3 regions of the Kluyvera huaxiensis genome follow, and region 3 is predicted to be linked to each of the others. Evidence: riboswitches for the same ligand, from Rfam matches in the RefSeq annotation. Region 3 holds a riboswitch; each other region holds the start of a gene.

Region 1 (6,745 bases), on a different contig from region 3:
CAAGATTTTCCAGGATGGGGTGATTGAGTATCCGGCGCAGACGGCGAAATTGAGCGAAGCTTATCTTAATCGACCGGGTTACAGCGGTGATAACACGCTGGATAAAAGACAATATTGCCAACTGATTGCTAAAGCGGATGCGGAACATTTGATTGCGCACTTTCATGCTATTGGCGACCGTGCCGTATCGGAAGCGCTCGATGGCATAGCCTGCGCTCGTCAGCAAAATGGCGAGAGTGGCGTCATGCACAGCATCACTCATCTGGAAGTGGTGGGCCCGCAAAGTCTACCCCGATTCCAGCAACTGAATGTTGCGGCATCCATGCAACTGTTGTGGGCTGGGAAAGACGTGGCGTCTACAACGTTGATTGACGGCAAAGTACCGGCCCCATTGCTCAAACACCTGTACCCGGCGGGCGATTTATACCGCCATCATGCGCTGATTGCCGGGGCCAGCGATTGGCCCGTCTCCAGCCCAAACCCCTTGCTGGCAATTTATACGGCGGTAACGCGAATGGGTGAAATGGGGGAGTTGCCGCCGGCCAGCGAGAAAATGCATCGCGAAGCCATGCTGCAGGCGTACACCTTGAATGCGGCCAAAGTCATTGGGCGGGACAAAGAGATTGGTTCGATTGAAGCCGGAAAAAGCGCAGACTTTGCGGTATTTGATCGTAATCTGGAAAACGTCAGCATTGAGAAACTGCGGGATGCCAAAGTTGTGTGGACGATGTTTGAAGGTAAACAAGTTTACCCAGCTCAATAAAGGAAAACATTAGCCATGATAATTATCAGGTCTTCATTTGGGGGCCTGATGATTGATCGTGTTTTCTATTTCGGTCTCAAAAGTGTGCGGTACTAAAATAGGGGGATTGACATTGCCAGCCGTATTCTTTTGGTCAGGAATGAACAATAGACTTGCTCTTGAAATAATTTTCGGTTGATTAGCGATGGCGCGGTGTTTGTCGGAGATGGCTGTTATCCGGCTCTTCGCGGATAGTGGCCTTCGATATTTCTTCATTTATCGCCTCCTCTAAATGACTCTTTTCATTGTATAGTGGCCTGAACCTGTACTATCTTTAACCATGAGTGCAGGGCGTAGTAGCGCTAATGGGCGACAGATAACTATCGTAAACATAGTTGTACTTATTCTTATATTCAGGCCATTAATTTCTCTATGGAATCGAATTCTCACGCGCCGTTGAGCAGTTTTATCGATCTCATGCTGGATGCTGTTTTTGCCGTTGATGCTCATGCCAATATCGTTTTTGCGAGTGCGTCATGCGAACGTATTTTTGGCTATACGCCGAAAGAAATGATTGGCAAAAACATGTTTGACATGATGCTACCGGAAGATCGGGAAATAACCCGAAACTCGGTGGTGGCCGTCATGTCGGGTAATCCTCAGTTTCATTTTGAGAACCGTTACGTTCATAAGCATGGGCACGTGGTGAATATCATGTGGTCTGCACGTTGGTCAGAGGCCGATCAGTTGCGTATCGGCGTGGCTCGCGATGTCACCGAGCGTAAACGATCCGAATCATTACAGTCCGCGCTTTATTCCATTTCCGAAGCTGCGCATACCGCTGAGGATTTACTCAAGCTATTCCAGCGTATTCATGAGATTGTCGGCACGCTGCTGCCCGCCGATAACTTTTCGGTCACGCTCTACGACGATGAAACGGCTCAACTGAGCTTCCCCTATCACGTGGATGAGTTTCTGGAGACACCCGATCCTTTCACCTTGATCCCCGGAACGTTGTATGCCGAGGTGATTCATACCGGCCAACCGCTGCTGCTCACGCCAGAGACCACGGCTGCTCGCCTGGAAGAACTGCACATCTCCTTTGGTATGAATCCGCTATGCTGGCTGGGCGTTCCGCTTAAGTCGCATAAAGGCACGATTGGTGTCCTGATGGTCAAAAGCTACCCGGGCGGGGTGTGCTACAACGAGCGGGATCAGGAGCTACTGCAATTTGTGTCGACACAAATCGCGACGGTCATTGAGCGTCAGCAGATGCAGGCTCGGTTGCAGCATATGGCGCAGTACGATCAACTCACCGATCTGCCAAACCGTAGCTTATTGCACGACCGCCTGAAATCCGCGCTTTCGACCGCTCGCGGCGAGCACGGTCAATTATCCTTGCTGTACATTGATCTCGACAAATTTAAACAGGTCAACGATACGCTGGGTCATGGTATTGGGGATCTGCTGCTGCAAGAGACCGCCTTGCGTCTCAAATCTTGTGTGCGCGAATCGGATACCGTTGCCCGTGTCGGTGGCGATGAGTTTGTGATTTTGATTCAGGGGACGTTACTACCCCAATTTTCGGCCCTGGTGGCGGAAAAGATTGCCGATGCCTTCAATGCGCCATTTATTCTTGATGGCCACCGTTTGACCATCATGCCCAGCATCGGGATCGCACTTTATCCGCAACACGGTAGCGACGAGCGCCAGCTTGTCGAATATGCCGACAAAGCTATGTATTTAGCCAAAAATGGCAAGCGGTAATCGATGGTTTATCAGCGGCACCGGTAGCCTTTAGCGCTTGTCTGCCGGGCTTGCTGCTGGCATTATCCTCATTACGATTAACGGAAGGTTAATCGTAATCAATTGATTTTGATTTGAATGACTCGGGGTGCCCCATCAATGATGGGCTGAGAAATACCCGTACCACCTGATCTGGATAATGCCAGCGTAGGGAAGTCAGAGACCGACTGGTCATTGCTTCTTCGCGTTATGGCAGGAGCAAACCATGCAAGCCGACCTGCTTAGTCCCGCGCAACGAATCCGCGTTGCACACCTTCTTCATCAACACGCCCCCCTTGTCCACTGTATGACCAATGACGTCGTGCAGACCTTTACTGCCAACGTGCTGTTAGCGCTGGGCGCATCGCCCGCTATGGTGATTGATGCCGGTGAGGCCGCGCAGTTTTCCGCCATTGCCAGCTCGCTGTTGGTAAACGTGGGAACCTTAACCCAGCCGCGCGCGCAGGCGATGCGGGCAGCCGTTGAAAGCGCCAATCGTAGCGCTACGCCGTGGGCGCTCGATCCAGTAGCGGTCGGGGCGTTGAGTCTGCGCAGCGATTTTTGCCGCGAGCTATTGCTTTTGCATCCGGCGGCCATTCGCGGCAACGCTTCGGAAATCATGGCCCTGGCAGGGCTGAGTTCCGGCGGACGCGGTGTGGATACCACCGATACCGCCGCCGCCGCGCTTCCCGTCGCACAGTCTCTGGCGCGAGAAAGCGGGGCGATTGTGGTCGTGACGGGGGAAGTTGATTACATCACCGATGGTCAGCGCACGCTGGCAGCCCAGGGCGGCGATCCGCTAATGACGCGAGTTGTCGGCACAGGTTGCGCGCTGTCGGCGGTGGTTGCGGCATGCTGCGCCTTGCCGGGCGACCGGCTGGAAAACGTTGCTGGCGCCTGCGCGCTGATGAAATACGCCGGACAACAGGCGGCGAACGGCCGTGGGCCGGGGAGCTTTGTTCCCGCGTTCCTTGATGCGCTGTATGCCATAAATGAGGAGACAGCCGTATGAAACGGATTAATGCATTGACCATTGCCGGAACCGATCCCAGCGGCGGCGCGGGCATTCAGGCGGATCTGAAAACCTTCTCCGCGCTGGGCGCATACGGCTGTTCGGTAGTCACCGCGCTGGTGGCACAGAATACGCGCGGCGTGCAGTCGGTCTACCGTATTGAGCCCGATTTTGTTGCCGCCCAGCTCGACTCGGTATTCAGCGATGTGCGCATCGATACCACCAAAATCGGCATGCTGGCGGAGACCGATATCGTTGAGGCGGTAGCCGAGCGACTGGCGCGCTATCGCATTCAAAATGTGGTGCTGGATACGGTCATGCTGGCAAAAAGCGGCGACCCGCTTCTGTCTTCCTCGGCGGTGGAAACCCTGCGGCAGCGCCTGCTGCCACAGGTGTCGCTGATTACGCCAAACCTGCCGGAAGCGGCGGCATTGTTGGATGCGCCGCATGCGCGCAACGAACGCGAAATGCTCGAACAGGGGCGCGCGCTGCGGGCAATGGGCTGTGACGCGGTGCTGATGAAAGGCGGTCATCTGGACGACGCGCAAAGCCCGGACTGGCTGTTTACCGCTGAGGGCGAGATGCGCTTCACCGCGCAGCGAGTGGCAACTAAGAACACCCACGGCACCGGCTGCACGCTGTCGGCGGCGCTGGCGGCGTTAAGGCCACGGCATAATAGCTGGCAAGAGACGGTGCCGGTGGCCAAAGCCTGGCTGTCGCAGGCTCTGGCGCAGGCCGACTCGCTAGAGGTAGGCGAAGGTATTGGTCCGGTACACCATTTCCACGAGTGGTGGTAGTTTTCGCGCCGTTCGCCACCTATACTGGCTCAGGACTTATTGCCAGGAAATGATAAATGGAACAAGCGCATACCCGGCTAATCACGCAACTTAATGAGCGTATCGCAGCGGCGGATAACACGCCGCTGTATCTTAAATTTGCCGAAACGGTGAAGAATGCGGTGCGCAGCGGTGTGCTGGAGCATGGCAATATTCTGCCCGGCGAGCGTGATTTGAGCCAGCTGACGGGAGTGTCCCGCATTACCGTGCGTAAAGCGATGCAGACGCTGGAAGACGAGGGTGTGGTCACGCGTGCTCGTGGTTATGGAACGCAAATCAATAATATTTTTGAATATTCATTGAAAGAGGCGCGCGGTTTTTCCCAGCAGGTGGTGCTGCGCGGCAAAAAGCCGAATACCTTATGGGTGAACAAACGGATTGTTGCCTGTCCGGATGACGTCGCAACGCAGTTAGTGGTTGAGCCGCGTAGTGACGTCTTTTTGCTTAAGCGCATTCGCTATGTGGATGATGAAGCGGTCTCCATTGAAGAGTCCTGGGTGCCAGCACACTTAATTGATGACGCGGACGCAATTGGCGTGTCCCTTTATGACTATTTCCGCAGTCGGCATATTTTCCCTCAGAGAACGCGCTCCCGCGTCAGCGCGCGGATGCCGGATACCGAATTTCAGTCGCACATTAAGATGGATGAAAAAATACCGGTGTTGGTGATTAAACAGGTGGCGCTTGACCAACAGCAGCGGCCGATTGAGTACAGCATCAGCCACTGCCGCAGTGATTTATATGTCTTTGTGTGTGAGGAGTAATTCTTCGCGTGTCGGGCTACAGTCGCCGCCACGATGACCGACAACCCACGATGCGACGGCATTACCCAGCAGCACGGATTCACCCAGCGTCCAGCCGGACGCTAATCCAGCGAGCGTGCCCCCGGCGTGGCTGTCTCCGGCCCCGATGGTATCGACAACGTTGGTGGGAAACGGCGCGGCCAACCCCTGTTCCTGCTGGCTGAAATACCACGCGCCATCTTTATCGTGACGCACAATCAGCGGCGCGTTGAATTTCTCTATCCAGGCGTGGCCTAACGCCTGCGTTTTCGCGCTGAGATTGAATCTCTCAGCGGCAATCTCCGCCTCCTGGCGATTAAGCGAAACGATCGGCTTGCAGACCATGATCCGGTCCATCAGTCGCGCGGGGATATCTGCGATACGAGGGCCAAAGTCGATGAATGGCGTGACATCCGGCAGCCCTTCCAGCCAGTTCACCAGCAGTTCGCCGCAGGGTGACGATAACTGATAGCCGGAAAGTGACACCAGGCTGCCGGGTGCCACGGTAAGCCGCGCCAGCCAGTCGGCGTTCCACTGATTTTCCACGCCGCTAAAGGACATAAATGTGCGCTCGCCATCCGGCTCTACCAGCGCCAGACACCAGCCGTTATCTCCGGTCACGCCGTCTATTTTGCTGGCTAAGCCCTCTTTAGCGAGATTGTTGCGAATGATATCCGCCCACACGCCCTGGCCAATTGGCAGAGCGTTATCGGCCTGTACCCCCAGCCGTTTAAGGGCCACGGCGATATTCAGCGCACAACCACCAATATTGACGCTCTGCTGTTGCAGTTCAATGTCGCAACCGCGCCACGGCAGGGCGTAGGCGTCGGCAATAACATCAATGACCGCCGCACCAACTACGGTAATACGACGCTGGTTGCCCAGCGTTGGTAGCAGTGGAAGTAGGCTCATGATACCTCCCGTTGCTCTCTGTAACGGGCAAGAGCGGTGGCATATCGTTTGAAATCGAGGTGATTGACGTCATCAAGCTGCTGTTTTAACGATGGGTTGATGGCAGAAATACCTCCCAATGCGCCGCAAATGGCAGTTGCCATCGCGCCAATCGTATCGGTATCGCCACCCAGATTGGCACACAAAACGGCGCAACGGTTCGGGTCGCCCTGAGCCAGTTCAACCATCGCAATGGCGCAGGGTACGGATTCGATGGTGCTGGTCCCCGCACCAATCAGCTGGTAGAGCTGCTCGCTGGCAGATTCGACACCGTGGGCGTTGCGAACCACGCAGAGCGCCAGCTCCAGTCGTGCGGCTAGTGATGCACTAAACGTGGTAATACGCTTTTCCTGCGCCTGACGAGCAACGGCTGGCAGTGAATCAACAATGGCTGTCCAGCTATGGCCTTCGATGGCGCGTGAAATCGCCCAGGCAATCACTACGGCACCTGCAACGGCGAGGTCTGATTTGTGCGTTGGGCTGGAGGCGAGGGCGACTTCATCAATAAAGCTATCGAGATTTGTCGCGGGTAACAAACACCCTAACGGCGAGACGCGCATCGCAGCACCGTTGGTGACGCCATTATTCTCGAGATCTGCCACCGGTTTACCATCACGAATGGCGTTCAGCGCAATTT
Region 2 (6,745 bases), on a different contig from region 3:
ATCGCTGCTGATCCACAGCGGCATATCGATGATATACATGGTGTTGCAGGTCCACATCAACGTCGAGGCGATAAACAGCATGCGGACGTTGCTATCTTTCCAGCCGCTGACCGGATTCTGCTCCGCGTCAGCGGGTTGCTCGACTCGCGCCACCGAAGGCAACGTCAGGGCAATCAGGGCGAGGCTCACGGCAAAAATGCCGGCGGCGATAGAGAACATAGTGGTAAAGCCGTAGTTCAGCGCCAGCATAAAGGCCAGCGGCGGGCCAATGACCCACGCCAGCGAGAGCTGCGCACGCATCACCGAGCTGAACATCACCACTTCACGCGCCGAACTGTCGGCATATTCGCGCGCCAGCGCAAACAGCTGCGGCATGGCGGCGTTGGCAATCGAGGCCAGCAGCACACCGCAGGTAATCAGCGTCAGATAATGGCGATTGAAGGCGAACAATAGCGCGTTGCCTACCGCCATCAGACAGCAGAACATGATGAGCTTACGCCTGTCTCCCCGGCTATCGGATCGCTTTGCCAGCGCAAGGCTAACCACGATCCCGGCGACCGCGTTGACGGTGTAGAACAGGCCAACCCAGAACGGCTGCACGCCGACCTCACGGCTGAGATACAGGCTCAACGTCGGCGCCTGCAGCGCTCCCGCAATCCCCATCATAAACGCCACCATCATAAAGGCGGCATACACACCGTTGAGACGTCGTCCCATCGTCATTAACCAGAGCATCAGAAATCCTTTGTGCACACGAAAGAATAAAAAAAAGCCAGCAGATGATACCTGCTGGCAAATACTCAGTCACACATGATTAGGCGAATTAATGCTCAGAGGTCGGGTTCGTAACTTCCCATTGCATCAGAGCGTTCAGCACTTCAAGCCGCTGCGCGGTTGCCTGACGGGCCAGCCAGGAAACATTTTTGGTAGCAGAAAAATAACGCTGGTAGAACTGATACATAGTGACCTCCTCATCTACCCTATGGATTTCGAGTTGCTGGAAAACCGCAAGCCTGTTAGCCCCCATTCACATACCACGATGTGGTCGGGACGAGCAGGCGCAGCCAATGTATCTGCAACTTGAAAGACGACGGGTAGACACCTCCTCGCTTCATCGAAAGCTATTATTGGCTTAATATAGGGATTAATAAATTGCTGAGTTTTTAGCGGGAGTTCCTCTTTTATGCCTTCAGGTCGACTGCAACAACAATTCATCCGCTTATGGCAGTGCTGCGAAGGGAAATCGCAGGAAACCACGCTGAATAATCTGGCCGAACTGCTGAGCTGTTCCCGCCGCCATATGCGTACCTTATTGAACACGATGGAGGCGCGCGGCTGGCTCACCTGGGAGGCGGAAGTCGGGCGCGGCAAGCGCTCCAGGCTCACCTTCCTCTACACCGGGCTGGCATTGCAGCAGCAACGCGCGGAGGATCTGCTGGAGCAAGACCGGATCGATCAGCTGGTACAACTGGTTGGCGATAAAGCGGCGGTACGCCAGATGCTGGTGTCGCATTTAGGCCGCAGTTTCCGTCAGGGGCGGCATATCTTACGCGTGCTTTACTACCGCCCGATGCACAATTTACTGCCCGGAACGGCACTACGACGCTCGGAAACCCACATTGCACGGCAAATATTTAGCGCGTTGACCCGGGTAAATGAGGCAAATGGGGAACTGGAAGCCGATATTGCGCACCATTGGCAGGCTATTTCCTCATTACACTGGCGGTTTTATTTGCGTCCTGGCATTCATTTCCATCACGGACGCGAACTGGAGATGGACGACGTCATCGCTTCGCTGCACCGCAGCATGACGCTGCCGCTGTTCTCCAATATTGCGCGCATCGACTCCCCGACCGCGTGGACGCTGGATGTGCATCTGCATGAGCCCGACCGCTGGCTGCCTTTGTTGTTAGGCCAGGTATCGGCAATGATCCTGCCGCGCGAGTGGCAATCGCTGCCCGATTTCTCCCGCATACCGGTCGGTACCGGCCCGTATGCAGTGGCACGCAACAACCTGAACCAGCTTAAGATCCACGCCTTTGATGACTACTTTGGCTTCCGTGCTTTAATTGATGAAGTTAACGTCTGGGTGCTACCGGAAATTGGGGAAGAGAATAACTGCGGTCTGACGCTCCAGGGCACCACGCAGAGCGAAAAAGCGATCGAGAGCCGGCTGGAAGAAGGCTGCTACTACCTGTTATTCGATGCCCGCAGCCCACGTGGTAGCAATCCGGCGGTGCGTCAGTGGCTGAGCCACATATTTCACCCCAACAATCTTCTCTACCACGCGGGCGATCAGCACCAAAGCCACTGGTTTCCAGCCTATGGACTGCTGCCGCGCTGGCACCATGCGCGCAGTCAAGCCTGCGAGAAACCGGCCGGACTGGAGTCAGTCACCCTGACCTATTACCGGGAGCACGTCGAACACAAAATCATCGGCCTCATCATGCAGCAGCTGCTGGCGGAACATCAGGTCACGCTGAACATTCAGGAAGTGGAATACGACGAATGGCATCGGGGCGAGGTGGTGAGCGATATCTGGCTTAACAGCGCCAACTTCACCTTGCCGCTGGATTTCTCGTTATTTGCCTATCTGTATGAAGTACCGCTAATTCGCCACTGCATTCCCATCGACTGGGAGCAGGATGCGGCGCGCTGGCGGGCGGACGATCTCCCGCAGGCCGACTGGTGCCAGCAATTGCTGGCAAATCAGTGCGTAGTACCGCTAATTCACCACTGGCTGATGATCCAGGGGCAGCGCAGTATGCGCGGCGTGCGCATGAACACTTTAGGCTGGTTTGACTTTAAGTCGGCCTGGTTTGCTCCCCCGGATCCGTAGAACCGGATAGGATCGCGCTTAAGGCTTTTGATTTATTCACGTAATCATTACAATGTGCCGTTCTCAACGGGGTGCTAAAAAAGCATACACGAAATCATTTGAGTTGCATCAAGGCGGCGAACGAGTGCTGCCAGCAGCTCGAAGGATGAAGTGTATGGGCTGAGATAATACCCGTCGAACCTGATCCGGATAATCCCGGCGAAGGGATTTGAGGCTCACTCAAAATCCTTTGCCACCAATATACTAAAGGTGCAAAGTGTTCAAAAAATTACTCCCCCTGCTGGTGCTGGTTGCCGCTCCGGCCTTCGCTAAACCGGTCCTGACGGTTTATACCTATGACTCCTTTGCTGCCGATTGGGGCCCGGGTCCTGCGGTGAAAAAAGCCTTTGAAGCCGACTGTAACTGCGAACTGAAGTTCGTGGCGCTGGAAGATGGCGTGTCGCTGCTGAACCGTCTGCGAATGGAAGGCAAAAACAGCAAGGCCGACGTGGTGTTAGGGCTGGACAATAACCTGCTGCAGGCCGCTACCGACACCAAACTGTTTGCCAAAAGCAACGTTCCTGCCAGCGCGGTGAGCGTCCCGGGCGGCTGGACTAACGACACCTTCGTGCCGTTCGATTACGGCTACTTCGCCTTCGTCTACGATAAAAACAAGCTGAAAAACCCGCCTAAGAGCCTGAAAGAGCTGGTTGAAAGCGACCAGAAATGGCGCGTGATTTATCAGGACCCGCGCACCAGCACGCCGGGCTTAGGCCTGCTGCTGTGGATGCAAAAAGTCTACGGTGACAAAGCGCCGGAAGCCTGGCAGAAACTGGCAGCCAAAACCGTCACCGTCACCAAAGGCTGGAGCGAAGCCTACGGTCTGTTCCTGAAAGGGGAAAGCGACCTGGTGCTGAGCTACACCACCTCTCCGGCGTATCACATTATCGAAGAGAAGAAAGATAACTACGCGGCAGCGGCCTTTACCGAAGGACATTATCTGCAGGTGGAAGTGGCCGCGAAAACCGCCGCCAGCAAACAGCAGAAACTGGCAGACGAGTTCCTGAACTTTATGGTCTCCCCGGCGTTCCAGAACGCCATCCCGACCGGCAACTGGATGTATCCGGTTACCCAAGTCACGCTGCCCGAAGGCTTTAACAGCCTGGTGAAACCACAAACCGCGCTGGAGTTCACCCCGCAGCAGGTTGCAACCGAACGTCAAAACTGGATTAACGCATGGCTTCGCGCAGCCAGCCGCTAATTCCACGCTGGCTGTACCCAGGGCTCACGGCCACCGCGTTGATGGTGGCCGTCGCCCTGGCGGCGTTTCTAGCGCTGTGGCTCAACGCGCCAGAATTTTCGTGGTCGGCGCTGCTCAGTGATAGCTATCTCTGGCACGTGGTGCGCCTCTCCTTCTGGCAGGCGTTTCTTTCGGCGCTGCTGTCGGTTATCCCAGCCATTTTCCTCGCGCGGGCGCTGTATCGACGCCGCTTCCCAGGCCGACAGCTATTGCTGCGGTTGTGCGCGATGACGCTGATCCTACCGGTACTGGTTGCCGTGTTCGGCATTCTCAGCGTTTACGGGCGCCAGGGTTGGCTGGCGCAGCTTTACGCGTGGCTCGGCTGGCAGTGGAATTTCTCGCCCTACGGCCTACAGGGCATCCTACTGGCGCACGTGTTCTTTAATATGCCGATGGCAACCCGTCTGCTGCTGCAAGCCCTGGAGCAAATTCCCGGCGAGCAGCGTCAGCTTGCCGCCCAGCTAGGCATGCGCGGCTATCCGTTCTTTCGTTACGTCGAATGGCCGTGGATGCGGCGGCAAATTCTGCCCATCGCCACCCTGATTTTTATGCTCTGCTTCGCCAGCTTCGCCACCGTGCTGTCGCTGGGCGGCGGGCCTTCCGCCACCACCATTGAGCTAGCCATTTATCAGGCGCTGAACTTCGATTACGACCCCGCGCGCGCGGCGATGCTGGCGATCATTCAAATGACCTGCTGTCTGGCGCTGGTGCTGTTAAGCCAGCGCTTAAGCCGCGCCATTGCCGTCGGTAATACGCAGGTCCACGGCTGGCGCGATCCCGATGACCGCTGGCACAGTCGGATTAGCGACGCGCTGCTGATTTTTGTCACGCTGTTACTGCTGCTGCCACCGCTGCTGGCGGTGGTGTTTGACGGCATCAACGCCAGCCTGTGGCAGGTGCTACAACAGCCGATTTTATGGCAAGCCATTGGCACCTCGCTGCGTATCGCCCTCGCCGCTGGCGTGCTGTGCGTAATCCTCACCATGATGCTACTGTGGAGCAGCCGCGAACTGCGGGCGCGCAATCGACCGCTGGCCGGGCAGGCGATGGAGCTAAGCGGGATGTTGATTCTGGCGATGCCGGGGATCGTGCTGGCCACCGGCTTCTTTCTGCTGCTGAACAATACCGTTGGCCTGCCGGAATCTGCCGACGGCATCGTGATTTTCACCAACGCGCTGATGGCGGTGCCTTACGCCATCAAAGTGCTGGAAACCCCGATGCGCGACATTACCGCCCGCTACACGATTCTGTGCGAATCGCTGGGACTGGCGGGTTTTAACCGGCTACGCGTGGTCGAACTGCGGGCGCTGAAGCGGCCGCTGGCGCTGGCGCTGGCATTCGCCTGCGTCCTGTCGATTGGTGATTTCGGCGTCGTGGCGCTGTTCGGCAACGAGAATTTCCGCACGCTACCGTTCTATCTCTACCAGCAAATTGGCGCCTATCGCAGCCAGGACGGTGCGGTGACCGCGCTGATTCTGCTGCTGCTGTGCTTTGCCCTGTTTACCGTTATTGAAAAATTACCCGGACGCCATGCTAAAACTCAATGATGTCACCTGGCTGTATCAGCACCTGCCAATGCGCTTCACCACTTCGATCACGCAGGGCGAAAAGGTGGCGATCCTCGGCCCTAGCGGGGCGGGTAAATCCACGCTGCTCAATCTGATCGCCGGTTTTCTGCCGCCAGCCAGCGGGACGATTATGCTGGAAGGCCGCATCCATACGGATACCCCGCCATCTAAGCGACCGGTGTCGATGCTGTTTCAGGAAAATAATCTGTTTAGCCACCTGACGGTGCGTCAAAACATTGCGCTGGGAATGACGCCGCACCTAAAGCTCTCAGCCGATCAACAACGTAAATTGCAGGTTATTGCCGGACAGATGGGCCTTGAGGCCATGTTGGACAGGCTTCCCGGCGAGCTTTCTGGCGGCCAGCGTCAACGCGCGGCGCTGGCGCGCTGTCTGGTGCGGGAACAGCCGATTTTGCTGCTGGATGAGCCCTTTTCCGCACTCGACCCGGCGCTTCGTCAGGAGATGCTGCAATTGGTTGACGATGTCTGTCAGCGCCAGCAATTGACGTTACTGATGGTGTCACACAGCGTAGAAGATGCCGCGCGCATTGCCACGCGGGCGATGGTGATTGCCGATGGGCGCATCGCCTGGGACGGCGACACGCAGGAACTGTTAAGCGGTAACGCCAGCGCTTCCGCCCTGTTGGGCATCACCGCGTGATACCCGCCGGATAAGCCTATGCCTTATCCGGCGCTCCCCTCATTACAGCCCGACCACTTTGCGTAAAATATCGATATACACCGGCATCAGCGGGTGACGAATCACGCTTACCAACGCTACCAGCGCCACGCCTGTCACCAGCGGAGCCAGCAGCAGCAAGCGTTGACGCGGTAAAAATGCACTCAAACGATCCTGACTCTGACTGGCGCTACGCCACAAACGCCAGCACAACCAGCCGCCAACCCACAGTAACAGCGCCGCGGCCAACAGCAGCCATTTAAAGCTCGCACTATTTTCATCGGCGGGAATATCGATAGCCGCCCCGGCCAGAATACCCGGCAGGAAGTACAGCGGCGGCCACAGCACGCAGCCGATGATATTGGGGGTAATAAATTTGG
Region 3 (6,745 bases):
GCCAGCGATACTCGCTGGTTGAGGTGCTGCCGTTGTGCCACGGACTTAAGGTGGCCAGAAGGTGCGTTTCACCGCTGCTGTCTTTACGCCAGATGCGCACGGCACCCTGCGTGTCAGCGTAACCGCTGGCGGTAAAGGGAGGTAATTCGCTGTTATGGCTACAGGCTGTCAGCAACAGTACGCCCGCCAACCCCGATAAACGGCGCCAGAGAAACGAAAGGGGCGAAACCGCCCCTTCTTTAAAACTGTTCACTGCCACGCAATCTTACTTAACAGCGTCTTTCAGTGCTTTGCCAGAAACAAATGCCGGCACGTTGGCTGCGGCGATTTTGATTTCATTACCGGTCTGCGGGTTGCGGCCAGTACGCTCAGCGCGGTGGTTCACTTTGAAGGTACCGAAACCAACCAGTTGCACAGCATCACCTTCTTTCAGAGACTCAGTAATAGCAGCCAGGGTGGATTCCAGTGCAGCTTTAGCCTGGGTTTTAGACAGTTCAGCCTTGTCCGCAATTACATCAATCAGTTGAGTCTTGTTCATAAGTTATCCTTACAATGTGTTTATCGCTTGCTAAGCATCGAGTGCGACGAAAATGCCAGAAAAGCACTCTCCTGCATACACGCACCGATAGCCACTTTTTTTCGCCCTCCAAATGTAGACCAGACGGGGGGCAGATGTGAAGCCTTCAGGCGTGACAATTCAGGCGGTAAATCACGTTTTATTGCCTCATTGCTGAAAATTTATACCAATATTGCTTTCGCCAGCTTCGCGGAGGTCTGCGCGCAGCCCTTTAATCAGTTCAATATCGCGTTCTTCACACTCGGCTAAAAGGCGGAAAATCTCCCACTGAATGTCCCATTCTTGCTCTACAGCGGGGTTCAATTTCAGCTCTTCGTCGGTCATTTCGCGACCAGCCTGAGTCATTTCCAGCATCGCTACGGTGGTAATCGAACACTTACTGACTTCGACAGCGTGCTCGAGCGTTTCGCCACTTAAGCGGGAGTGGATTAATTCGCTCAATGCCACGCAGGCATCGATTGCCGGGTACACACCGTACAGATCGTAGTCATCAGCCACAGGAATCGCTTCTTCAAACTTTTCCAGCTGGCTGTCGAAGTTGATTTTCGCATCTTTAACCGTCAGTGATTCCCACACCAGATCGAGGATACGGCGATAAATCTGACCATCGTTAAATTCGGTTTGCTTGCAGAACATGGCGTAGTTCGGGTACATGCGTTCACACAGGCAAGCCATAAAGGTGACGTGCTGCCAGCTTTCCAGCTTCTCCAGACGCAGGTGAATCGGGTTTTGTAACATGATGAGTTCTCAAATACGGAAATTAACCGCAGTTTACCTGATATGGGGCATTTTTGCTGCAAGGCGCGTAAATGCCGGGCGTTCCGATGCCACCGCGTCAGCCCAGCGCGTGGGCTCTGGCAGACGATAGCCATTCATGCAGCGCTGCACCCAGCCCAACGCGCTATCGACGCTGATGCGGTGGCCCGTTGAGATAAACAGCGGGTTGCAGCGTGCTTTACTGCGCCATACCCAGGCCAACTGCTCGCCTTTATCCATCAGCGGTGCCAGCGCGCCGGGTTCAGCCGTCAGCGGCTCAAATTGACCACACAGGCGCTTTTTCGCCACGCCAAGGGTGGGAACATCCGCCAGCAGGCCAAAATGGCTGGCCACGCCAAGACGACGCGGGTGAGAAATACCGTGGCCATCGACAAACAGCAGGTCAGGTTTTTGCGACAGCTGCTGCCATGCCGCCATCAGCGCCGGCGCTTCACGAAACGAAAGAAAACCGGGAATGTACGGCATGGTGGTGGCAATTCGCGCCACCTGATACTCGACCAGCTCCAGCGAAGGATACTTCAGCAGCACCATCGCCGCTCGCGTCACCTCGCCGCCCTGCTCAAATCCCACGTCGGCACCGCCGATAAGACGCGGCGGATCGATTAACAAACGATCCTCACGACAAATTGATGCCGCCAGCTCAAGCTGCTGCGCGCGCAGCGACGCGAGATCCATGCCTATTCCTTACCGGTGATACTGCGCCGACAGACGGTGTACCGCCTCCACGAAGACGCCCGCGTGTTCCGGCGGCACATCCTGATGGATGCCGTGACCGAGGTTAAAGACGTGGCCTTCACCCTCACCAAAACCAGCAAGGATCGTCGCCACTTCTTCTTCAATACGTGGACCCGGCGCATAGAGCATGGACGGATCCATGTTGCCCTGCAGCGCAACCTTATGGCCCACGCGGCGGCGCGCATCGGCGATATCGGTGGTCCAGTCAAGGCCCAGCGCATCGCAGCCGGTTTCGGCCATCGCTTCCAGCCACTGTCCTCCGCCTTTGGTAAACAGCGTCACCGGCACGCGGCGGCCATCATTTTCACGCAGCAAACCATCAACGATTTTATGCATGTAATAGAGCGAGAACTGCTGATAATCGCGCCCCGTCAGCACGCCGCCCCAGGTATCGAAAATCATCACCGACTGCGCTCCAGCTTTAATCTGGGCGTTCAGGTACAACGTGACGCTTTTGGCCAGCTTATCCAGCAGCAGATGCAGCGTCTTCGGATCGGCATACATCATCTTTTTAATCACGGTAAAGGCTTTACTGCTGCCGCCTTCCACCATGTAGGTCGCCAGCGTCCACGGGCTACCGGAGAAGCCAATCAGTGGGACTTCGCCTTTGAGCTCACGGCGAATGGTACGCACCGCATTCATGACGTAGCCCAGCTCGCCTTCCGGATCCGGAATCGGCAGCTTTTCGACATCGGCTTTGCTGGTAATTGGCGAGGTAAAGCGTGGGCCTTCCCCGGTTTCGAAATAGAGCCCCAGCCCCATCGCATCGGGGATGGTCAGGATATCCGAGAACAGGATCGCCGCATCAAGCGGGTAGCGGCGCAGCGGCTGCAGCGTCACTTCACAAGCCAGCTCGGCGTTTTTGCACAGCGACATAAAATCGCCAGCCTGCGCGCGGGTGGCTTTGTACTCCGGCAAATAGCGGCCTGCCTGGCGCATCATCCACACCGGAGTCACATCAACGGGCTGGCGCAGCAGCGCACGCAGATAACGATCGTTCTTGAGTTCGGTCATTTTACATTCCTTTAGCGTTGATGCGCTCAGTGTATACACAAAACCATTCAAAGTGGATCAAGGCGGCAAATGAATGAATCCCCAGGAGCTTACTGAAGTAAGTAACTGGGGTGAATGAATGCAGCCAACAAAGAGCCAATTTGAATGATGAAGTGTCATGTCACTCGTATTCAGCCCGACACATTGCCACGGTATCTTCTATCAGCCGACGCGCGACGGTGCCCGGCGGTGGAAGCAGCGGTAAATCATCGTAGCGATACCAGTTGGCGTTCAGCAGCTCTTTCGGGTCGATAACAATCTCACCGCTGTCGTACTCCGCCATGTAGGCGGTCATCAGCGACTGTGGGAACGGCCAGGGTTGAGAGGTCACGTAGCGTAGATTTTTTACCTTAATGCCGCTTTCTTCCATGACTTCGCGCGCCACCGCCTGCTCCAGCGTCTCGCCGACTTCCACAAAGCCCGCTAACACGGTATGCACACCGTTACGGTGACGAACGTGCTGGGCAAGGAGAATGGAATCATCGCGGCGAATGGCGACAATAATGCAGGGAGCAATTTGCGGGTAGTAGCGTTCGCGGCAGTGACTACAGAGCATCGCCCATTCGGTTTTGCTCGGATGCATGGTGTGGCCACAGTAGCCGCAGAATTTGTGCGAGCGATAAAACTCCGTCAGCTGCACGCCGCGCCCGGCAAGCTGGAACAGGCCGACGTCCTGATCGAGCACCTGGCGCACCGATCCCATATCATGGCGGCGCGATTGTTGAACCAGCCACACCGGGGATCCTTCCCATTCACCAATCTGCAGCGCGCGCTGCCCCACAAGATCGAAATTTACCGCTTCGCCATGTGGTATTTCGCCACCGGGCAACCATAATTTTTGTTCGTGGCTGACTATCCACCAGCCGCGATCCAATTTTTCAATTATACGATCCATATCTCTTGCGCAACCTTTGCTTCACAGGCATGTTATTAACATTATTATTACATTTTGACGTGAGCAGATTTTAATCTTAACGATGCGGGGGTCAACCTATGCTAAACCAGTTAGAGAGCCTGACAGAGCGTGTAAAAGGACACCATAGACTGGTCGACCGCTGGCTGAATATTCGTAAGCACCTGCTCGTGGCTTACTACAATCTGGTTGGCCTTAAGCCTGGCAAAGAATCGTTCATGCGTCTTAACGAAAAAGCGCTCGATGATTTTTGCCAGCGTCTGGTCGACTACCTTTCTGCCGGTCATTTCAGTATTTATGAACGTATTATCCATAAAATGGAAGGCGACAGTCCGCTTTTAAACGCGACGAAGATTTGGCCACAGCTGGACGCCAACACGCAGCTGATTATGGATTTCTACGACTCCACTCTGGAAAACGCCATCGATCAGGATAACTGCTATGAGTTTCAGCAGGCGCTGTCCGACATCGGCGAGGCGCTGGAAGCCCGCTTCCGGCTGGAAGACAAATTGATAATGCTGGCTTTTGAAACGCTCGAGCAGGGTGAATTAAAACGGCCGGCTTGAGATTTGCGGCATTAACGAGTAGTTTACATTCATTACCTCTCATCTGAGGTTACTTCTTGTCGGAGTGCCCAGTGCGCAAGCACGGGCTGAGACCGTTAATTCGGGATCCGCGGAACCTGATCAGGTTAAGACCTGCGAAGGGAACAAGAGTCGTGCCGATTACACAAAATCATTCAAGTTGCATCAAGGCAGCAACTGAGAGAATCCTCAGGAGCTTACTAAAGTAAGTAACTGGGGTGAACGAAGGCAGCCAACGCAGCGGCAGCCTGAATGATAAAGTGTAATCATCTCTTGCTTCATCCGTCGTCTGACAAGCCACTCCTTACTTTTTTTGGAATGAGCTATGTCTGCCACAACTAAACCATCCCGTCGCGAACAGCGCGCCCAGGCCCAACACTTTATCGATACGCTGGAAGGCACCGCTTTCCCGAACTCAAAACGCATTTACATTACCGGCTCGCAGCCGGATATCCGTATTCCCATGCGCGAAATCCAGCTCAGCCCGACGCTGATTGGCGGATCAAAAGACAATCCGCAGTTTGAAGAAAACGAAGCCGTTCCGGTCTACGATACCTCCGGCCCGTATGGCGATCCGGACGTGGCGATTAATGTTCAAAAAGGTCTGGCCAAGCTGCGCCAGCCGTGGATTTCCGCACGTAACGACAGCGAAGAGTTAAACGACCGCAGCTCGGCCTACACCAAAGAGCGCCTGGCCGACGACGGCCTGGATGAACTGCGTTTTACCGGTTTACTGACGCCAAAACGCGCCAAAGCAGGCCAGCGCGTGACTCAGTTGCACTACGCCCGTCAGGGGATTGTTACCCCGGAGATGGAGTTCATTGCCGTGCGCGAAAACATGGGCCGCGAGCGCATCCGCAGCGAGGTGTTACGCCACCAGCATCCGGGGATGAGTTTTGGCGCACGCCTGCCGGAAAACATCACCGCAGAATTTGTCCGCGATGAAGTCGCCGCCGGGCGCGCGATTATTCCTGCCAACATCAACCACCCGGAATCGGAACCGATGATCATCGGCCGTAACTTCCTGGTGAAAGTGAATGCCAACATTGGCAACTCCGCCGTGACCTCTTCGATCGAGGAAGAAGTTGAAAAACTGGTGTGGTCTACGCGCTGGGGTGCGGATACGGTGATGGATCTCTCAACCGGACGCTATATTCACGAAACCCGCGAATGGATCCTGCGGAACAGCCCGGTACCGATCGGTACGGTGCCGATCTATCAGGCGCTGGAGAAGGTGAACGGGATCGCCGAAGATCTCACCTGGGAAGCCTTCCGCGATACCCTGCTGGAGCAGGCCGAACAGGGTGTAGACTACTTCACCATCCACGCGGGCGTGCTGCTACGCTACGTGCCGATGACCGCCAAACGTCTGACCGGCATTGTCTCACGCGGCGGTTCTATCATGGCGAAGTGGTGCCTCTCTCACCACAAAGAGAACTTCCTCTTTGAACACTTCCGCGAAATCTGCGAAATCTGCGCTGCCTACGACGTTTCTCTGTCGCTGGGCGATGGCCTGCGTCCGGGCTCCATTCAGGATGCCAATGACGAAGCGCAATTCTCCGAGCTGCATACGTTGGGCGAGCTGACCAAAATCGCCTGGGAATATGACGTACAGGTGATGATTGAAGGTCCGGGACATGTGCCGATGCAGATGATCCAGCGCAACATGACCGAAGAGCTGGAACACTGCCACGAAGCGCCGTTCTATACCCTCGGGCCGTTGACTACCGATATCGCACCCGGTTACGACCACTTCACCTCCGGTATCGGCGCGGCGATGATTGGCTGGTTCGGCTGTGCGATGCTGTGCTACGTCACGCCAAAAGAACACCTCGGACTGCCGAACAAAGAAGACGTGAAACAAGGGCTGATTACCTACAAGATCGCCGCCCACGCCGCCGATCTGGCCAAAGGCCATCCGGGTGCACAGATCCGCGATAACGCCATGTCGAAAGCGCGCTTCGAATTCCGCTGGGAAGATCAGTTCAACCTGGCGCTCGACCCGTTCACCGCCCGTGCTTACCACGATGAAACGCTGCCGCAGGAGTCAGGCAAAGTTGCCCACTTCTGCTCCATGTGCGGGCCGAAATTCTGCTCGATGAAAAT

Evidence for each region. Region 3 has a riboswitch for thiamine pyrophosphate ahead of thiC (phosphomethylpyrimidine synthase ThiC). Riboswitches for the same ligand answer to the same signal wherever they lie in the genome.
Region 1: another riboswitch for thiamine pyrophosphate. It lies ahead of thiM (hydroxyethylthiazole kinase); the one in region 3 lies ahead of thiC (phosphomethylpyrimidine synthase ThiC).
Region 2: another riboswitch for thiamine pyrophosphate. It lies ahead of thiB (thiamine ABC transporter substrate binding subunit); the one in region 3 lies ahead of thiC (phosphomethylpyrimidine synthase ThiC).

Annotation. Positions count from the first base shown of each region.
Region 1 is NZ_JBEFLV010000006.1:182,613-189,357, reverse strand. Features, by position in the region: gene ABOC97_RS08785 (amidohydrolase) at 1-763, shown strand, start outside; gene ABOC97_RS08780 (hypothetical protein) at 797-1,018, opposite strand; gene ABOC97_RS08775 (sensor domain-containing protein) at 1,175-2,509, shown strand; TPP riboswitch at 2,623-2,719, shown strand; gene thiM (hydroxyethylthiazole kinase) at 2,754-3,539, shown strand; gene thiD (bifunctional hydroxymethylpyrimidine kinase/phosphomethylpyrimidine kinase) at 3,536-4,336, shown strand; gene ABOC97_RS08760 (GntR family transcriptional regulator) at 4,393-5,139, shown strand; gene ABOC97_RS08755 (PfkB family carbohydrate kinase) at 5,113-6,069, opposite strand; gene ABOC97_RS08750 (ADP-ribosylglycohydrolase family protein) at 6,066-6,745, opposite strand, start outside.
Region 2 is NZ_JBEFLV010000007.1:149,112-155,856, forward strand. Features, by position in the region: gene ABOC97_RS09675 (sugar efflux transporter) at 1-735, opposite strand, end outside; gene sgrT (glucose uptake inhibitor SgrT) at 824-961, opposite strand; gene sgrR (HTH-type transcriptional regulator SgrR) at 1,184-2,839, shown strand; TPP riboswitch at 2,897-3,064, shown strand; gene thiB (thiamine ABC transporter substrate binding subunit) at 3,096-4,079, shown strand; gene thiP (thiamine/thiamine pyrophosphate ABC transporter permease ThiP) at 4,055-5,665, shown strand; gene thiQ (thiamine ABC transporter ATP-binding protein ThiQ) at 5,649-6,347, shown strand; gene ABOC97_RS09705 (DedA family protein) at 6,390-6,745, opposite strand, start outside.
Region 3 is NZ_JBEFLV010000031.1:7,227-13,971, forward strand. Features, by position in the region: gene ABOC97_RS22165 (DUF1481 domain-containing protein) at 1-253, opposite strand, end outside; gene hupA (nucleoid-associated protein HU-alpha) at 266-538, opposite strand; gene ABOC97_RS22175 (YjaG family protein) at 725-1,315, opposite strand; gene nfi (deoxyribonuclease V) at 1,349-2,029, opposite strand; gene hemE (uroporphyrinogen decarboxylase) at 2,039-3,103, opposite strand; gene nudC (NAD(+) diphosphatase) at 3,264-4,037, opposite strand; gene rsd (sigma D regulator) at 4,136-4,621, shown strand; TPP riboswitch at 4,672-4,781, shown strand; gene thiC (phosphomethylpyrimidine synthase ThiC) at 4,965-6,745, shown strand, end outside.